DNA from 2 places in the Actinomadura sp. 1N219 genome. Region 1 is predicted to be linked to the other one. Evidence: riboswitches for the same ligand, from Rfam matches in the RefSeq annotation. Region 1 holds a riboswitch; the other holds the start of a gene.
What was found. A riboswitch is a leader RNA that binds a small molecule or an ion and turns the genes downstream of it on or off. The one in region 1 is predicted to bind S-adenosylmethionine.

Region 2: another riboswitch for S-adenosylmethionine. It lies ahead of ACH35V_RS23605 (aminotransferase class V-fold PLP-dependent enzyme); the one in region 1 lies ahead of thrC (threonine synthase).

What each region holds. Positions count from the first base shown of each region.
Region 1 covers NZ_JBIRAY010000013.1:300,996-305,638, reverse strand. Annotated here, with positions in the region: gene ACH35V_RS33875 (MoaD/ThiS family protein) at 1-111, opposite strand, end outside; gene thrC (threonine synthase) at 122-1,366, opposite strand; SAM riboswitch class I at 1,383-1,524, opposite strand; gene ACH35V_RS33865 (cation diffusion facilitator family transporter) at 1,640-2,632, opposite strand; gene ACH35V_RS33860 (trehalose-6-phosphate synthase) at 2,748-4,292, shown strand; gene ACH35V_RS33855 (sulfotransferase family protein) at 4,350-4,643, opposite strand, start outside.
Region 2 covers NZ_JBIRAY010000007.1:418,698-423,340, reverse strand. Annotated here, with positions in the region: gene ACH35V_RS23610 (SseB family protein) at 1-1,275, opposite strand, end outside; gene ACH35V_RS23605 (aminotransferase class V-fold PLP-dependent enzyme) at 1,377-2,705, opposite strand; SAM riboswitch class IV at 2,746-2,863, opposite strand; gene ACH35V_RS23600 (hypothetical protein) at 2,914-3,294, shown strand; gene ACH35V_RS23595 (transglycosylase domain-containing protein) at 3,338-4,643, opposite strand, start outside.

The sequences.
Region 1 (4,643 bases):
CTCCAGGTCGGCGACGACGGCGCGCAGGGTGGCGCCCTCGGCCTTCACCTCCGACTCGCCGCCGGTGTAGGTCCGCAGGATCGTCGGGATACGGACGGACACGCTGCTCATGGTGCTCCTTTCAGGCGAGGCCCGCGGCGCGGAACGCTTCCAGGGACGGGGCGATGTTCGCGGACGGCGCGACGACGGGTGCGACGGCGTCCAGGGTCTTCAGGCCGTCCCCCGAGTTGATGATCACGGTTTCGGCGGACGGGTCCAGAGCGCCGGTCGCGATGAGTTTACGGAGGGTCGCGACCGTGACGCCGCCCGCGGTCTCGCCGAAGATTCCCTCGGTGCGGGCGAGCAGCCGGATGCCCTCGACGACCTCGTCGTCGGCGACGTCCTCGACGGAGCCGTTGGTGCGGCGGGCGACGTCCAGGACGTATGGGCCGTCGGCGGGGTTGCCGATGGCGAGGGACTTGGCGATCGTGTCCGGCTTCACCGGGCGGATGACGTCGTGGCCGGCCTTGAACGCGTCGGCGACCGGGGCGCAGCCGGTGGCCTGGGCGCCGAAGACGCGGTAGGGCTTGTCCTCGACGAGGCCCAGTTTGATCAGTTCCTGGAACGCCTTGTCGATCTTGGTGAGCTGGGAGCCGGACGCGACCGGGACGACGATCTGGTCGGGCAGCCGCCAGCCGAGCTGCTCGGCGATCTCGTAGCCGAGGGTCTTGGAGCCCTCCGCGTAGTAGGGGCGGACGTTGACGTTGACGAACGCCCAGTCGTCCTGCTCGCCGGCGATCTCGGAGGCCAGGCGGTTGACGTCGTCGTAGTTGCCGTCGACCGTCACGAACGTCCCGGCGTAGACGGCGGTGGTGATGATCTTCTGTGCTTCGAGGTTGGACGGGACGAACACTGCGCTGCGGATCCCGGCGCGGGCCGCGGCCGCGGCGACGGCGTTGGCGAGGTTGCCGGTGGACGGGCAGGCCAGCACCTTGAAGCCGAGCTCGCGGGCGGCGGCGAGCGCCACGGCGACGACGCGGTCCTTGAACGAGTGGGTCGGGTTGCCGCTGTCGTCCTTCACCCACAGGCTCTGCAGGCCGAGGCTCTCGGCGAGGTTGTCGGCGCGGACGAGGCGGGTGAAGCCGGGCTCGGTGTTGGGCGTGTCCGTGATCGTGGCGGGGACGGGCAGCAGGCCCTTGTAACGCCAGATGTTGCGCGGCCCGGACTCGATGCTCGCGCGGGTGACTCCCCCGAAGTCGTAGGCGATCTCCAGGGGGCCGAAACACTCTTCGCAGGCGTAGTGAGGCCCGAGGTCGCGGGACGTGCCGCATTCGCGGCAGACGAGAGCGGTGGCTGGTCCGAGGTCCGTGGCAGGCGTGATGGCCATGGGTGCGAGGCCTTTCTTCCCATCTTTCCTGCGCCACCTTGGTCGCAGGCCGGAGTTGGCACCATCTCCCGGCCGGCCCCGCAGGATCGCGAGTACGCCTGAGCCGGGTGGTTGCCGGGGCTTCGTCGGGCCGGTCCCTCCACCCCTCTGGATGAGCGATATTCAGTTGTGAGCCACGAGCGCTGAGCGCTCGTATGCGTGACTTTACCTGATCTGACCGGATGCCAGACAGGTGGGTCCGTCGATTGAGACGTTACCCGGGCGCCTTCTTGATCACGCGTGTTCCTCGGTGCGGCGGGCGGCTTCGGTGGGGCCCCGGGCGGCGTCAGCGGGGTGCTGAGCGGCGTCGGCGGGGTGCTGGGTGGGGTCGAGGAAGACGTGGCCGATGTCCGGGATCCGGTCCCTGAGCCGCCGGTCGATGTCGCCTGCGACGTCCTCGGCCTCGTCGGCGCTGATGTCGTCGGAGAAGTGGACCTTGGCGGCGACGAGGATCCGCTCGGGGCCGAAATGCATGGTGAGCAGCTCGTCCACGCCGGTCACGCCGGGAGCGCCGGTGATCTCGGCGCGGATGCGGCGCTGCGCGGCCGGATCGGCGGCCTGGCCGATGAGCAGGCCGACGCTCTCGCGTCCGATCGACACCGCCAGGACGACGAGGAGCAGGCCGATCAGGACGGACGCGAGACCGTCCCAGAAGCCGGAGCCGGTGATCTCGCGGAGCGTCAGCCCGGCGGCGGCGAGCGCGAGGCCGATCATCGCGGCGGTGTCCTCGAACAGCGCGGTCTTGAACGTGACGTCGGGCGAGCGGCGGACGTGGTCGACGAGGTCGCGGCCGTTGTCGCGGGTCTCCTTGCGCGCCTGGTGGAAGGCGCGGATCCAGGACGTCCCCTCCAGGACGAAGGCGAGCGCGAGGACGGCGTAGGCCAGCCACACGCTCGTCCCGGTGCCGCCGTGGCCCGTCATGGTCAGGACGCCCTCGAAGACGGAGAACCCGGCTCCGGCCACGAAGATCCCGAATGCGGCGAGCAGCGACCAGACGTACCGCTCGTTGCCGTATCCGAACGGGTGGCGCCGGTCGGGAGGACGTTCGCTGCGCCGCAGGGAGGCGAGGAGGAAACTCTGGTTGAGGGTGTCCGCCACGGAGTGCGCGCCTTCCGCGAGCATCGCGCTGGACCCGGCCAGGAGCCCGGCGATGAGCTTGGTGATCGCGAGGATGAGGTTCGCCGCACCGGCGACGAGCACGGTCTTCGTCGTCTCGGACCTGCTCATCTCGGACGGCTACCCGCCGCTTTGCCCACTAATCGCTGCCGGCCGGGCGGTGGGTGTCGGGTGCGGCGTGTGGGTCGCTTTGAAGGGCCTCCACGCCAACTGAGACCCTGCCGGTATGAGCCAAGTGCTGGTGGCGTCGAACCGCGGCCCGGTGTCGTTCTCGCTGTCGGAGGACGGGGAGCTCACCATGCGGCGTGGGGGCGGCGGGCTTGTGTCGGGTCTGGCCGCTGTGACGGGCGCGGCACGGGAACCCGGTCCGGTGCTTGGCGCAGGGGCGCGTTCGATGCCGTCTGCAGAGGCCGAGGCGGAGGCGGCTGCGGATGCGGAGGGCGCGAGGGCGTCTGCGGACGCTCCGGGTGTGCTTTGGGTGTGTGCGAGCTTGGGTGAGGCCGACCGAACGGCTGCTCGACGTTCGCCGGACGGCCGTATCGACCTCGCGGGGTACGAGACGGGTGGTGCGGCAGTGCGGATGCTGGACATCCCCGAGGGGACGTTCCACCGTGCCTACAACGCCGTTGCCAACTCGACGCTGTGGTTCGTCCACCACCTTCTGTACGACACGCCGCGCAGCCCGCATTTCGACGCTCGCGCCCGCCGCGACTGGCAGTCGTATGAGGCGTACAACGCGGCGTTCGCAGATGCTCTGGCGCGTGACGCCGCGCCAGGGGCGAAGGCCGCGATCCAGGACTATCACCTGTCGCTGGCACCGCAGATGCTGCGGGAGCGGCGTCCCGACCTGAAAATCGTGCACTTCTCGCACACGCCTTGGGCGCCGCCTGAGTACTACCGGCTGCTCCCTGACGACATTGGCTCGCAGATCCTTCTGGGCATCCTCGGCGCCGACCATGCTGGGTTCCTCACCGAGCGATGGGCGTCCGCGTTCCTCGACTGTTGCGAAATGCTGCCGGGTGCACGCGTTGACCGTGCGGCCCGTACGGTCACCTGTTCGGGACACGTCACGCGCGTAGGCTTCCATGGGCTCGGTGTCGACGGGACGGCGTTGCGCCAACGCGCCGCCGAACAGGACGTCGCGGAACGGGCGCGCGCGCTGCGTGAACAGGTGGGCGGCCGTCAGCTCATCGTGCGTGTCGACCGGACGGAACTCTCCAAGAACATCGTGCGTGGGCTCGCTGCCTACCGTGAACTGCTCGTCAACCATCCCGAGTGGCGTGGACGTGTGGTGCATCTGGCGTTCGCGTACCCGTCCCGCTATGACCTGCCCGAGTACCGGGAGTACACCGCCGCCGTCGAGCGGACGGCGAAGCAGATCACCGAGGAGTTCGGCACGGCGGACTGGGATCCGCTGATCCTCCAGGTGAACGACGACTATCCGCGCTCGCTCGCCGCGTACGGCCTTGCGGACGTGCTGCTCGTCAACCCGATCAGGGACGGGATGAACCTGGTCGCGAAGGAGGGGCCCGTCCTGTCGGAACGCGGCTGCGCGCTCGTTCTGTCCAGGGAGGCGGGCGCGGCGGCAGAGCTTTCCGACGACGCGCTGACCGTCAACCCATTCGACGTGTCACAGACCGCCGAGACCCTGCACCGCGCCTTGCTGATGCCGCGGAACGAACGGTCCGAACGCTGCGGACGCCTCGCCGCTGCCGCGACCGCCCTCCCACCGCAGCGCTGGTTCGCCGACCAGCTCGCCGCCCTCGACTAGCCCCGACCGACGCCCGTCCTTGGCTGGCGACGGCCCTCGGCTAACGGCCTGCGTGCGTTAGGCGGTGGTGGCCCGGGCGGGTTCTGGGGTCAGGAGGCATTCGACCGAGTTGGGTTCGTGGCGCTGTTTCCAGCGTTCGCGTAGTGCCGCCTTGCTCTGCGCCATGCGGCGGTGGGTGCTGACCTTGGCGAAGCGGGTGAGCTGGGACGCGGGCGGCTTGGGCAGGCCGCTCGGCTCGTACCCGTACTCGGCGAGCCGCTCGCCGAACGCGGCCTCCGCCAGGCTGATCTGCTGGGAGTCGAGGCGCTGCGCCCACGAGCCGACGCGGGTGGTGGTGACGGCGTCCTTCGT
Region 2 (4,643 bases), on a different contig from region 1:
GGGGTTGAGGACGAGCGTCCACCCGGTGTCCGGCCAGGCGGCGACCATCTCGACGAGGCTCGGCATGACGAACCTGGACGAGCCGATGGCCTCGTTCATCCACTTCAGGGACGTGAAGATCTGGATGGACGTGCGGCCGTGCACCGGCACGGGCCGCCACGGGAACCCGGGGTCGCCGGGGTCGATGCCCCACGGGGTGTCGGGATCGGCGGAGACGAGGACCTGTGCGCCGAGAAGGATGGCGAAGAAGGTGTCGGTGTCGCGTCGGCGGGCGGCGTCGAAGAGCTGCTGCTCGATGTCGTTCTGCGGGTCGAAACCCTCCGTCATTTGCTGCGCGGCGCGCTGGTCGGCCCAGGTGGCGAGGCCGGGGAGCTGCTGCGCGAGGATGGTGCCGCCCGCGGGGGAGCCCGAGTTGATGGCGAGCAGCCAGTCGTGGTTCGGCCAGTAGCGCAGCGCGACGGTGAACGGCAGCTTGATGTATTCGGTGCCGGTCCCAGCCGCGTGGGCGGCCTCGATGAGCCGTTCCGGGGACGTGAACATGGGCACGACGGTGGAGCCGTCCACCTCCCGGGTCTGCCAGGGGAAACCGGGACGTCCCGGACGCAGCGTGTAGTCGGTGTCGTCGGGGACGGGGAGCAGCACGTCCGTGGCGGCCAGCGTCTGCAGGAAGAGGTCGTGGTCGTTGTTGGCCGCGGCGCGGAGCAGGTCGCGCTCCACCTCGTTCGCGGGCTGGAACTCCTGCCGGGACGCCTCGTGGGACGGTTCGCTGGGCGCTTCGCGGGGGAGGTCGCGGTGCTGGTCGCGGAGCTCCTCCCAGGGCGCCGCCGCGCGGCCGACCTGCGGCGGGCGGCCGTCGCCCGCGGCGACCTGCCGGACGAACCAGGACGGCAGCCGCGCCTCGATCGGCAGGACGGTCCCGACGCCCCGGGCCGGGACGTCGACGGCGAGCCACCAGCGGTCGTCGGGCCACGTCTCGGCGATCTCACCGAACCTGATCGTCATGAAGTGCTGGTAGGTCTGGCCGAGGCAGGCGCGCATCGCCGACGCCGACGTGTACACGAGCACGTGCACCCGGCCGTCCTCCTCCTGCGTCGGCCAGGACGGCTGCGTCTCGTTGGCGAGCATCCCGTCCGCCACGTCCGGCGGGACGGGGACGACGAGCTCGCTCTCCGCGAGGAGCCGGAAGTAACTCTCCTGGTCTCCGGCCCGTACGGTCTCCTCCAGCCGGTGCTCGAGATCCGACGTGGGTCGCCACGCGTCGGCCACGGTCGCCACCCCCTGTTTCTTCCGTGCTCGTCCCCGCGCGACTGTCTACGCTACATGGGCGAACAGGACCAAAGAGCATCTTCACTCGGCGGCGCCGGAGTCCGCGCAGCTCAGCGGGCCGTCAGCCCGGCGAGGGCGGTGAGGAGGCGGTCGATGTGCTCCTCGCTCGTCCCGATGCCGAGGCTGGCGCGGACGGCGGTGTCCCGGCCCGCGGCGCACCCCGGGTCGTCCCCACCTAGCAGGTGGCTGAGGAAGGGGTGGGCGCAGAACTTCCCGTCCCGGACGCCGATGCCGTACTCATCGGACAGGGTAAGCGCCACGTCTCGCGCGTTCCAGCCGTCCACGACGAACGACACGATCCCGACGCGCGGCGCACGGTCGCCCCACAGAGTCAGCTCGCGGACGGACGGCAGCGCGGCCAGCCCGGCCCGCAGCCTCTTCACCAGCGCTTCCTCGCGCGCGGCGACCGATTCCCAGAGGTCCGACAGGGTTTCGCAAGCGGCGGCGAGCGCGATGACGCCCAGCACGTTCGGGGAGCCGGCCTCGTGCCGCTGCTCGGCGGACGCCGCCCACCGGGTCGTCCGCCCGACGGACGCGCTGGCGCCGCCGCCCTTCAGATAGGGGGCGGCGGCGCGGAGCCAGTCGGCGCGCCCGGCGAGGACGCCCGCGCCGAACGGCGCGTACAGCTTGTGCCCGGAGAACGCGACGTAGTCGAGGCCGAGCGCGGTCATGTCGATCGGACGGTGCGGGACGAGCTGCGCGGCGTCCACGGCGATGCGGGCGCCGTTGCGGCGGGCGACCTGCGCGAGCTCCTCGATCGGCCACAGCTCGCCGGTGACGTTGGACGCGGCGGTGACGACCAGCAGCCGCGACCCGATGGGGGACTCGCGCAGGGCCCGGTCGGCGGCGGAGACGGCCTCGGCGGGGGTGGCGGGCGCGGGCAGCCGCACGGCCCGCCGCCACGGCAGCAGGCTCGCGTGATGCTCGGTCTCGAAGACGACGACGCTCGTCCCGGCGGGGACGGCGTGCGCGAGCAGGTTCATCGCGTCGGTGGTGTTGCGGGTGAACACGACGGCGGAACGACGCCAGCCGCCGACGAACGAGCGGACCGTCTCCCGCGCCTCCTCGTACGCCCCGGTCGTGACCTGCGAGGTGTAACCGGCGCCGCGGTGCACGCTGCTGTAGTACGGCAGTGCACGGGTGACCGCCTCGTGCACCGCCTCCAGACAGGGCGCGCTCGCGGCGTAGTCGAGGTTGGCGTACGGGACGTGGCGTCCGTCCCGCACGGGCACCGGTACGTCCGCGCCGATGACGCGCGGGCCCGGCTGAACCCGGGCCCCCTCGGCGGGCGTCACAGCAGGCGTGATGGCGTCGCGAGCGGGCGGAACGGAGTGAGCGGGCGGAACGGAGTGAGCGGAGCGGGCGAGCAGCGTCGGCATGCCGGGACCTTCCGGGTCAGGGACCCCGGAAATCCGCCGGGATCCGCGCTTGCCGGAACGCGGATGCTGCGTCCGGCCAGGTCCTCACCCGGGGCACCCCATCGCGGACGAAGGGTTGCCGGCCAGCAAGCCGGGGCTTGGCGCTGGCGCTCATGACCTCATGCGGAAGTATATGCGGGGCCGGACGGGGATCAACCGGGAGGATGCGATGCGACACGGGATGGCTCGGGCGCTGGCCGCGGGCGCGGCGATGCTCGGCGCGTCCGGCCTGCTCGGCGGGTGCGGCGCGCTGGGCGGCGACACCGGGCAGGTGTGCGCCGACACCAAGAAGGCGTTCCAGCAGTACATCGCCCAGGTGAGGACCATCCCGGCGGCCGAGCCCGCGCGCTGGCGGCAGGCGACGGAGCAGCTCGCCGGACGCCTCGACGCGCTGGCGAAGAAGACCGGCGACGACGACCTGAAGAAGGCGCTCAAGGCCGAGGCGGGCAAGCTCCGCGCGGCCGCCCCGGCCGTCGGCACCGGCGACGTCGCGCAGCTCGACACCGTGATGAACCAGACCCCGGGCAGCATAGGAAAAGCCTGCGAGTAAGGGGTGCCGCGCGTCCCGGCGGGAGCCGTCCCGCCGGGTGTGGTCAGCCGTTGCCGCCTGGGCGGCCTCCGCCGCCGCCTCCGCCGGGATCATCGGGGTCGCCCGGATCGCCGGGATCGGGGTCGCCGGGGTCGGGCGGGAGGATGGTCGGCAGGTCGGTGGGCGGAGTCGGGAAGTCCGGCTCGTCGGTGGGCGGCGGGGGCTCGGGCGGCCCGCCCGTGTCCGGCGGCTCCGTCCCGCCGGGGCTGAGGCCGTCCGGCGGGCCCGTCCAGCCGCCGCCCGGACGGCTCGACGGCGACCCGAACGACTCCGGCTCGTAGCTCTTGATGTTCACGGCGTCGCCCATGTACGTCCGCCAGATCTGCGCGGGGAGCTGCCCGCCGAACGCGCCGTACCCGGGGATGTTCAGCGGTTTGCCGTCGCTGCGGAACATCGCCACGGACGTCGCCATCTGCGGGATGAAGCCGTTGAACCAGATCGCGCGGCCCTCGTCGGTCGTGCCGGTCTTGCCGGCGACGTCGCGGCCGTCGGGCAGCTGCGCGCCCGTCCCGGTGCCGCCGCGGACGACCTGCTGCATCGCGTACGTGGCGTCCCGCGCGTTCTGCTGGCCGAGCGCCCGCTCGCCCTTCTCGGTGAACGTGCGCTCGTGGTCCTCGTTGTCGGTGACGGCCTTCACCACGAACGGCGTCCGGTGCACGCCCTCGGCCGCGAACGTCGCGTACACGCCCGCCTGCTGGACGGGACGCAGCGACACGATGCCCAGCGGGAGCGTCGCGGCGGCCCGCTGCTCCGCCTTCATCTGCGACGCGGGGATCCCCATCTTCTCGGCCATCTCGACGATCTTCTTGTTGCCGATGTCCCGGCCGAGGTTCACGTACGCGGTGTTGACGGACCGCTGGGTGGCGGTGACGAGGTTCACCGTCCCGTAGCTCTCGTTGCCGTTGTTCTCGACGGGGTCGCCGGCGAAGTACTGCGGGGAGCTTCCGTCGTAGGTGGAGTTGAGGGACTTCCCGTCCTCCAGGGCGGCGGCCAGCGCGATCGGCTTGAACCCGGACCCGGCCTGCGCCCACTCGCCGAAGGAGCTGCTCAGCGCCTCCTCCAGGTAGCCGCGGCCGCCGTAGAACGCCAGGACCTGCCCGGTCGCCGGGTCGACCGACACGGCGCCCGTCCGGATCTTCTTGTTCATCCCCTCGGGGGTGTTCTGGTTCACCGACCGCCGCAGCGCGTCCATCAGCCGCCTGTCGAACGTCGTGGTGATCTTCAGCCCGCTGCGGTTGATCTCGTCCTCGCTGTAGCCGCGGCGCTCGATGAGCTCCTTCTTGGCCACGTTGACCATGTAGCCGCGCTGG